3 regions of the Serratia sp. TSA_105.2 genome follow, and region 3 is predicted to be linked to each of the others. Evidence: riboswitches for the same ligand, from Rfam matches in the RefSeq annotation. Region 3 holds a riboswitch; each other region holds the start of a gene.

What was found. Region 3 has a riboswitch for thiamine pyrophosphate ahead of thiC (phosphomethylpyrimidine synthase ThiC). Riboswitches for the same ligand answer to the same signal wherever they lie in the genome.
Region 1: linked by a shared signal. The riboswitch ahead of thiM (hydroxyethylthiazole kinase) and the one ahead of thiC (phosphomethylpyrimidine synthase ThiC) in region 3 are both predicted to bind thiamine pyrophosphate.
Region 2: linked by a shared signal. The riboswitch ahead of thiB (thiamine ABC transporter substrate binding subunit) and the one ahead of thiC (phosphomethylpyrimidine synthase ThiC) in region 3 are both predicted to bind thiamine pyrophosphate.

The regions. Positions count from the first base shown of each region.
Region 1 covers NZ_JBQZFT010000013.1:75,603-77,858, forward strand. Annotated here, with positions in the region: gene thiD (bifunctional hydroxymethylpyrimidine kinase/phosphomethylpyrimidine kinase) at 1-315, opposite strand, end outside; gene thiM (hydroxyethylthiazole kinase) at 315-1,106, opposite strand; TPP riboswitch at 1,142-1,238, opposite strand; gene ACUTSC_RS23210 (GNAT family N-acetyltransferase) at 1,380-1,805, shown strand; gene ACUTSC_RS23215 (methyltransferase) at 1,907-2,256, shown strand, end outside.
Region 2 covers NZ_JBQZFT010000004.1:343,277-345,532, forward strand. Annotated here, with positions in the region: gene thiP (thiamine/thiamine pyrophosphate ABC transporter permease ThiP) at 1-405, opposite strand, end outside; gene thiB (thiamine ABC transporter substrate binding subunit) at 381-1,367, opposite strand; TPP riboswitch at 1,425-1,543, opposite strand; gene sgrR (HTH-type transcriptional regulator SgrR) at 1,581-2,256, opposite strand, start outside.
Region 3 covers NZ_JBQZFT010000019.1:7,336-9,591, reverse strand. Annotated here, with positions in the region: gene thiC (phosphomethylpyrimidine synthase ThiC) at 1-997, opposite strand, end outside; TPP riboswitch at 1,112-1,236, opposite strand; gene ACUTSC_RS24525 (Rsd/AlgQ family anti-sigma factor) at 1,276-1,779, opposite strand; gene nudC (NAD(+) diphosphatase) at 1,881-2,256, shown strand, end outside.

The DNA.
Region 1 (2,256 bases), on a different contig from region 3:
GTCCAGCACCACGAACTCCGGCCGGTAATGGCGCAGCCGTTCGGCCACCGCCTGCACGATGTCGGCGTTGGCCAGCATGCCGATCTTGACGCTGTCGATGCGCACGTCGCTGAACACCGAGTCCAGCTGCGCGGCGACGAACGCCGGATCGATGTAATACACCGACTGCACGCCGCGGGTATTCTGCGCCACCAGCGCGGTGATCACCGAGGTGCCGTAGGCGCCGAGCGCCGAGAAAGCCTTCAAATCGGCCTGAATGCCGGCGCCACCGCTGGGATCGGTGCCGGCGATGGTCAGCGCGTTAATGCGTTTCATCACAGATCCTCCCCGCGCAGCTGATACAGGGCATCGAGGAACGCCGGCGTAAAGCTGCCCGGCCCGCCGGCCTGTCTGGCCGCGAGGCCGCCGCAGTGGGACATCACCCGGCAGGCGGTCGCCACGTTGTCCAGGCGATCGCCCGGCAGGGCGCAAAACGCCGCCGCCACCGCCGACAGCGCGCAGCCGGTACCCACCACCCGCGTCATCAGCGGGGAACCGCCTTCGATCGCCCAATCGCGTTGGCCGTCGGTGACGTAATCCACCGCGCCGGTGACCGCCACCACCGCGCCGCTGCGCTGCGCCAGCTCACGCGCGGCGGGCAATGCCGCCAGCGAATCGTCGCCGCTGTCCACGCCGCGGCCGCTGGCCAGCAACCCGCTGAGCGCCATGATTTCCGAGGCGTTGCCGCGTATCGCCGCCGGTTTCTCGTCCAGCAGCTGTTTAGCAAAGGCGGTGCGGTAGGAGAGCGCGCCGACCGCCACCGGATCCAGCGTCCAGGGCTTGCCGGCCTGATTGGCGGCGGCCACCGCCGCCCGCATCGATTCGGCGCGCAGCACATTGAGGGTACCGACGTTGATCAGCAGGCCGTCGGCCAGCTCGCTGAACTGCGCCGCCTCTTGCGGCTCCACCACCATCGCCGGGGAGGCGCCGAGCGCCAATAGCACGTTGGCGGTCAGCGATTGCACCACTTCGTTGGTCAGGCAGTGGATCAGCGGAGGCCGCTGTTGGAATTGGGTCAGACAGGCCGCGGCGCGAGCGCCGGGTAGTCCATCAGGTCGAGCGATCATATTCCTCCCAACCGGCGTTCAAGAAGGCGGCGCCGGCTGGGCGGCCGTGACTTCCCTACGCTGGCATTATCCAGATCAGGTAATACGGGTATTTCTCAGCCTTCACGTAGAAGGGCACCCCGAGTCATGAAAATCAATAGGTTGTGATCAACGTTGCGTTAATCCCTGCAGGGGATCATGCCAGCGACGGCGCGGACAAACAAGCGAATAAATTGCCCGGCGGGCATACGCCGCGCAATGCGCTATAGTGAGCACAAACCACCGGGAGATGCCATGCAGATAAGACCCTACCAAGAGACCGATCGCCCCTTCCTGCGCACGCTGTACCTGGCGTCGCGCAAGGCGGCGTTCGGCTGGCGCGATACCTCAAACTATCAGTTGGAAGATTTCGACGGCGCGACGCTGGGCGAAGCGATTTGGGTGGCGGAAGACGGCGGCGTGCTGCTGGGATTCGTCTCCGTCTACCGCGAAGACAACTTCATTCATAACCTGTATGTCGCTCCCCATCAGCCGCCGCGCGGCGTCGGCAGTGCGCTGCTGCAGGCGGCGGAAGCTACCTTCACCGCCACCGGCTCGCTGAAATGCCTGGTGAAGAATGAAAAGGCGCTGGCGTTCTACCGTAAACACGGCTGGCGCATCATCTCTACCGGCAACGCCGGCGAGGAAGATTATTACCTGATGCATTCGCCGGCCCGCTAACGCCGCCTTTCCCGTCACAGAACTCATTAATGATAATGGATTTCATTATCAGTTAAGCATACCCTTCCTTGTCTCTCTCAATGAACTTGGCAAGGAAGGTTATGCAACACCAAACGGATACACGCTTCCCCGATGCCGCAGCGGCGGACTACGATCGCCGTATTCTGACCCTGGTGCCCGGCTATCAGTTTGCCCAGGCGCTGCTGACGGCGACGCTCGCGCAGACGCTGCCGAATGACGCCACGCTGTTGCTGGCCGGCTGCGGCACCGGCAGTGAACTTGAGGCGCTGGCCGCCGCCAACGCCAGCTGGCGTTTCAGCGCCGTGGAACCCTCCGCCGGCATGTTGGCGGCCGCGCGCGCCAAGGCCGAAGCCGCGGGTTACGCACAACGGGTGAGCTTCCAGCCCACCTTGCTGCAACAAGCGCCGCAAACCCGCCACGACGCGGCGGT
Region 2 (2,256 bases), on a different contig from region 3:
CGAGAAGCCATACTCGATGCCCAGCCAGCCGCACAGCGTCGCCAGCCAGCCCTGGCGGCCATAGACGCTGAGCAGGCCGAACACCGCCACCAGCACCGGCAGCACCAGCGTCATGGCGCACAGTCGCAGCAGCAGCTGCCGGCCGGGGAAACGGCGGCGATAGAGCGCGCGCGCCAGCAGAACGGCGGGCAGCACCGAAATCAGCGCCGACAGCAGCGCCTGCCAGAAGGTGAAGCGCACCACGTGCCACAGGTAGCTGTCCTGCCACAGGCCGCGCCAGTCACTGTCAGGCGCGTGACGCCACAGTGAGCCCATCGCCAGCGCGGCGACCAGCAGGATCACGCCGGCGGCCAGCAGCCCCGGCCAGAGCCAGCGGGGGATCAGCGGCTGACGGCGGTTTGCCATGCCCGGATCCAACCGCTGCGTTGTTTGGCCACCTCTTCGGCGCTGTATTGCAACGCGGTATGCGGTACGTTCATCTGCTCAAAGCCGACGGGCAGTGGGGTGTTGATCACCGGGTACATCCAGTTGCCGGTCGGGATGGTGTTCTGGAACGCCGGCGTCACCATGAACTGCATGAAGCGCTCCGCCAGTTCAGGCTGTTTGGCGGCCTTCAGCTTGCCCGCCACTTCCACCTGCAGGTAGTGCCCTTCGCTGAACGTGGCGGCGGCGTAGAGATCTTTTTTCTCTTCAATCAGGTGATAGGCGGGAGAGGTGGTGTAGCTGAGCACCAGATCGCCTTCGCCCTTCAGGAACAGGCCGTAGGCTTCGCTCCAGCCTTTAGTGACGGTGACGGTCTTCTTCGCCAGCTGCTGCCAGGCGGCCGGCGCCTTGTCGCCATACACTTTCTGCATCCACAGCAGCAGGCCGAGGCCTGGCGTGCTGGTGCGTGGATCTTCGTAGATCACTTTCCAGTTGCGGTCGCTGCTGACCAGCTCCTGCAGGCTTTTCGGCGGGTTTTTCAGTTTGTCTTTGTTGTAGACAAAGGCGAAGTACCCGTAGTCGTAAGGCACGAAGGTCGCGTCCTGCCAGCCGCCCGGCACCGTCAGTTTGGCGGTGTCGACGCCGCTCGGCGCGAACAGGCCGGTTTGCTGCGCCGCCTGCAGCAGGTTGTTGTCCAACCCCAGCACCACGTCGGCGGCGCTGTTCTTGCCTTCCATGCGCAGGCGGTTCAGCAGCGAGACGCCGTCTTCCAGCGCGACGAACTTCAGTTCACAGTCGCACTCGGCTTCGAAGGCTTTTTTCACCGCCGGACCTGGGCCCCAGTCGGCGGCGAAGGAATCGTAGGTGTAAACCGTCAGCGTCGGCTTGGCGAACACCGGCGCGGCACACAGCAGCAATAAGCAGGGCAGATATGTTTTGACCACGTTGCACTCCTGAAAAATAAGGGGGCAAGGGCATCTGAGGGGGCGAGGCGGCGTCGCCGGTTCGCTGGGCTCAAATCCCTCCGCCGGTATTGACCGGATCAGGTTCGACGGGTGTGCTCTCAGCGGAAAATCGGGCTTATCACGCGGCCCGACTTACCGCACCCCGTTGAGACGGCGCTATTGTAAAGATTAACCGACCCGGGCGAAAGACGCTTATGCCTCCGGCGGGGCAAACCAGGCGGACTTGAAGTCGAACCAGCCGAGGGTGTTCATCCGCACGCCGCGCATGCTGCGCTGGCCGTGCAGCTGCAGCCAGTGGTGGAACAGCGGATGCAACTGGTGGTTGCTGACCAGACGCTGGCAGAACTCGGCCAGCGGCAAGCGGTTGGCGCGCCACAGCGCCGCGTCCTGCGCCAGATCTTCGTTCATGCAATGCTGCATCAGCGGCAGTTCGTACAGCGTGGCGAACAGCGAAAACTCCAGCGGCAGATAGAAGTTGGCGCTGCCGAGCCACAGATCGCTGCGCGCGTCGCCCTGGTGCCAGGTGGCGTAATCCACGCTTTGCACGATCAGGCGGATACCGTGCTGCGCCAGCAGCGGTTCGATCGCCTGGCGAATGGCGTGAAACTCCGAATGTTCATTGAAGTGGGTCATCGTCAGTTCGGTCAGGCCCGCGGGCTTGGGCTGCTGCGCTAGCGTGCGGTTGTGGTGCCAGCGCGGCAGCAGGCCGTACGCCGGCGACCAATAGCGCTGGTAGAGCGGCCCTGCGTGGCCCAGCAGTGAAATGGGGTTGATCAATTCGCACAGCCAACTGCGAATGGCGGGGTCGGCGGCCAGGGGGGAACGCTGATCGAACAGCAGGAAATAGCAGCCCTCTTCCAGCCGGCTT
Region 3 (2,256 bases):
TGAAGTAGTCGACCCCTTGCTCCGCCTGTTCCAGCAGCGTATCGCGGAACATCGCCCAGGTGAGGTTTTCCGCCACGCCGTTGACCTTCTCCAGTGCCTGGTAGATCGGCACGGTGCCGATGGGCACCGGGCTGTTGCGCAGGATCCACTCGCGGGTTTCGTGAATATAGCGGCCGGTGGAGAGATCCATCACGGTGTCCGCGCCCCAGCGGGTGGACCACACCAGCTTCTCCACCTCTTCTTCGATCGACGACGTGACCGCCGAGTTGCCGATATTGGCGTTCACCTTTACCAGGAAATTGCGGCCGATGATCATCGGCTCCGCCTCCGGATGGTTGATGTTGGCGGGAATGATGGCGCGGCCAGCGGCCACTTCCTGACGCACGAACTCCGGCGTGATGTTGTCCGGTAGGTTAGCGCCCCAGCTCTGGCCCGGGTGCTGGTGGCGCAGCACCTCGCCGCGAATGCGCTCGCGCCCCATGTTTTCACGGATGGCGATGAACTCCATCTCCGGGGTGACGATACCGGCGCGGGCATAGTGCAGCTGGGTCACGCGCTTGCCCGGCAGCGCCTTGCGCGGCAGCGGCAGATGTTCGAAGCGCAGGTGATCCAGCCCCTCGTCCGCCAGCCGCTGTTGGGTGAAGCCGGAGCTGGCGCCGCTGAGGGTGGCGGTATCGCCGCGTGCGTCGATCCAGCCGGCGCGCAGCTTGGCCAGGCCGGCGTGCACGTCGAGCTCGGCCTGCGGATCGCCGTAGGGGCCGGCGGTGTCATACACCGGGATCGCCTCGTTGGGTTCATACTGTGGGTTGTCTTTGCTGCCGCCGAGCAGGGTCGGGCTGAGCTGAATTTCGCGCATCGGCACCTGGATATCGCTGCGCGAGCCTTGCAGATAGATGCGGCGTGAGTTCGGGAAAGCCATGCCTTGCAGGGTGTCGATAAACTGCTGGGCGGCTTCGCGTTGCGCTTTACGGGCGCGCGGTGGATTAACGTTAGACATAGCAAGTTCCTACCAGTGTGTTGGGTTGGGAAAGTTGCTTGTCTGGAGCTCGGAGGGAGTAATGATGGTGGCCGATAAGGCAGGGCGCCCGCAAGGGGAAGGCCGTGCCTGTGGCGATAGATTACTCTTGTTCCCTTCGCGGGTATTAACCCGATCAGGTTCCGCGGATCCCGAATTAACGGTCTCAGCCTGGCTGATTCGATGAACAAATCAGGCGCTAGGCACTCCGACAAGATGCCCCCCAGTATAGGAGGGATAAGAAAAAAAACTATAAAATTTTAACGCGCCGGATCCAGCGTCTGGTCCGGCAGCGGTTGCTGCGCGGCCTCCGCCTCCAGCTGGATCAGCTTATCTTCCAGCGCAAAGCGCGCCGCCAGCGTTTCGCCGATATCCGACAGGGCCTGGTGGAATTCCAGACAAACCTCCTGATCGATATCCACTTCGGTATAGCGATCGTGGAACGCCATGATCTGTTCGGTATTGGCCCACAGCTTGGGGTAGATGTTCACCGCCAGCGACATTTTCGGACTGGCTGCGCCTTCCACTTGTTTGATAATTCTGTCATAGATATGAAAATGCCCTGCGGAGAGGTAATCCACCAGGTTGTGGCAAAAGTTCTCCAGCGCTTTTTCATTCAGCGGCGTATGCTTTTCTTTATTCGGTTTGAGGCCTACCAGCGTGCAGTAGGCAACCAGCAACTGTTTGCGGGCCTGAAGCCATTGATCAACTAATTCATTACTACCGCCAACGCGCTGAGTCAGCCTTTCCAAACGGTTGAGCATGTTTGACTCCGTGTAAGTAATAAAAGTAACCGGTAAGTTATTAAAATGTAACAAAGCCGATTCGTAGAGTGCCAGTGAAGCTGAGGTTGTGCAACAACGATATGGAACTTGCATTAACGGGCAATGAAAACGGCTGGTGGATTGTCAGCCATGAAAGCAAACTTTGGTTACCGAACGGTGAATTGCCGTCGGGGACTGCCGCCGCTCTTGGGCTGCGGGGCCACATGGCGCGCACCATCGGTGAATGGGAGGGCGCGCCGGTCTGGCTGGTGCGCCAGGCGATGCCGCGGGAGATGGGCTCGGTGCGTCAGCTGTTGGATCAGGATCGCGGTCTGTTCCAGCTTGCCGGGCGCGGCGTGCAGCTGGCGGATTTCTACCGTTCCCACCGCTACTGCGGCTACTGCGGCCATGAAATGCACCTCAGCCGCACCGAAAGCGCCTGCCTGTGCGGCCACTGCAAAGAGCGGTACTACCCGC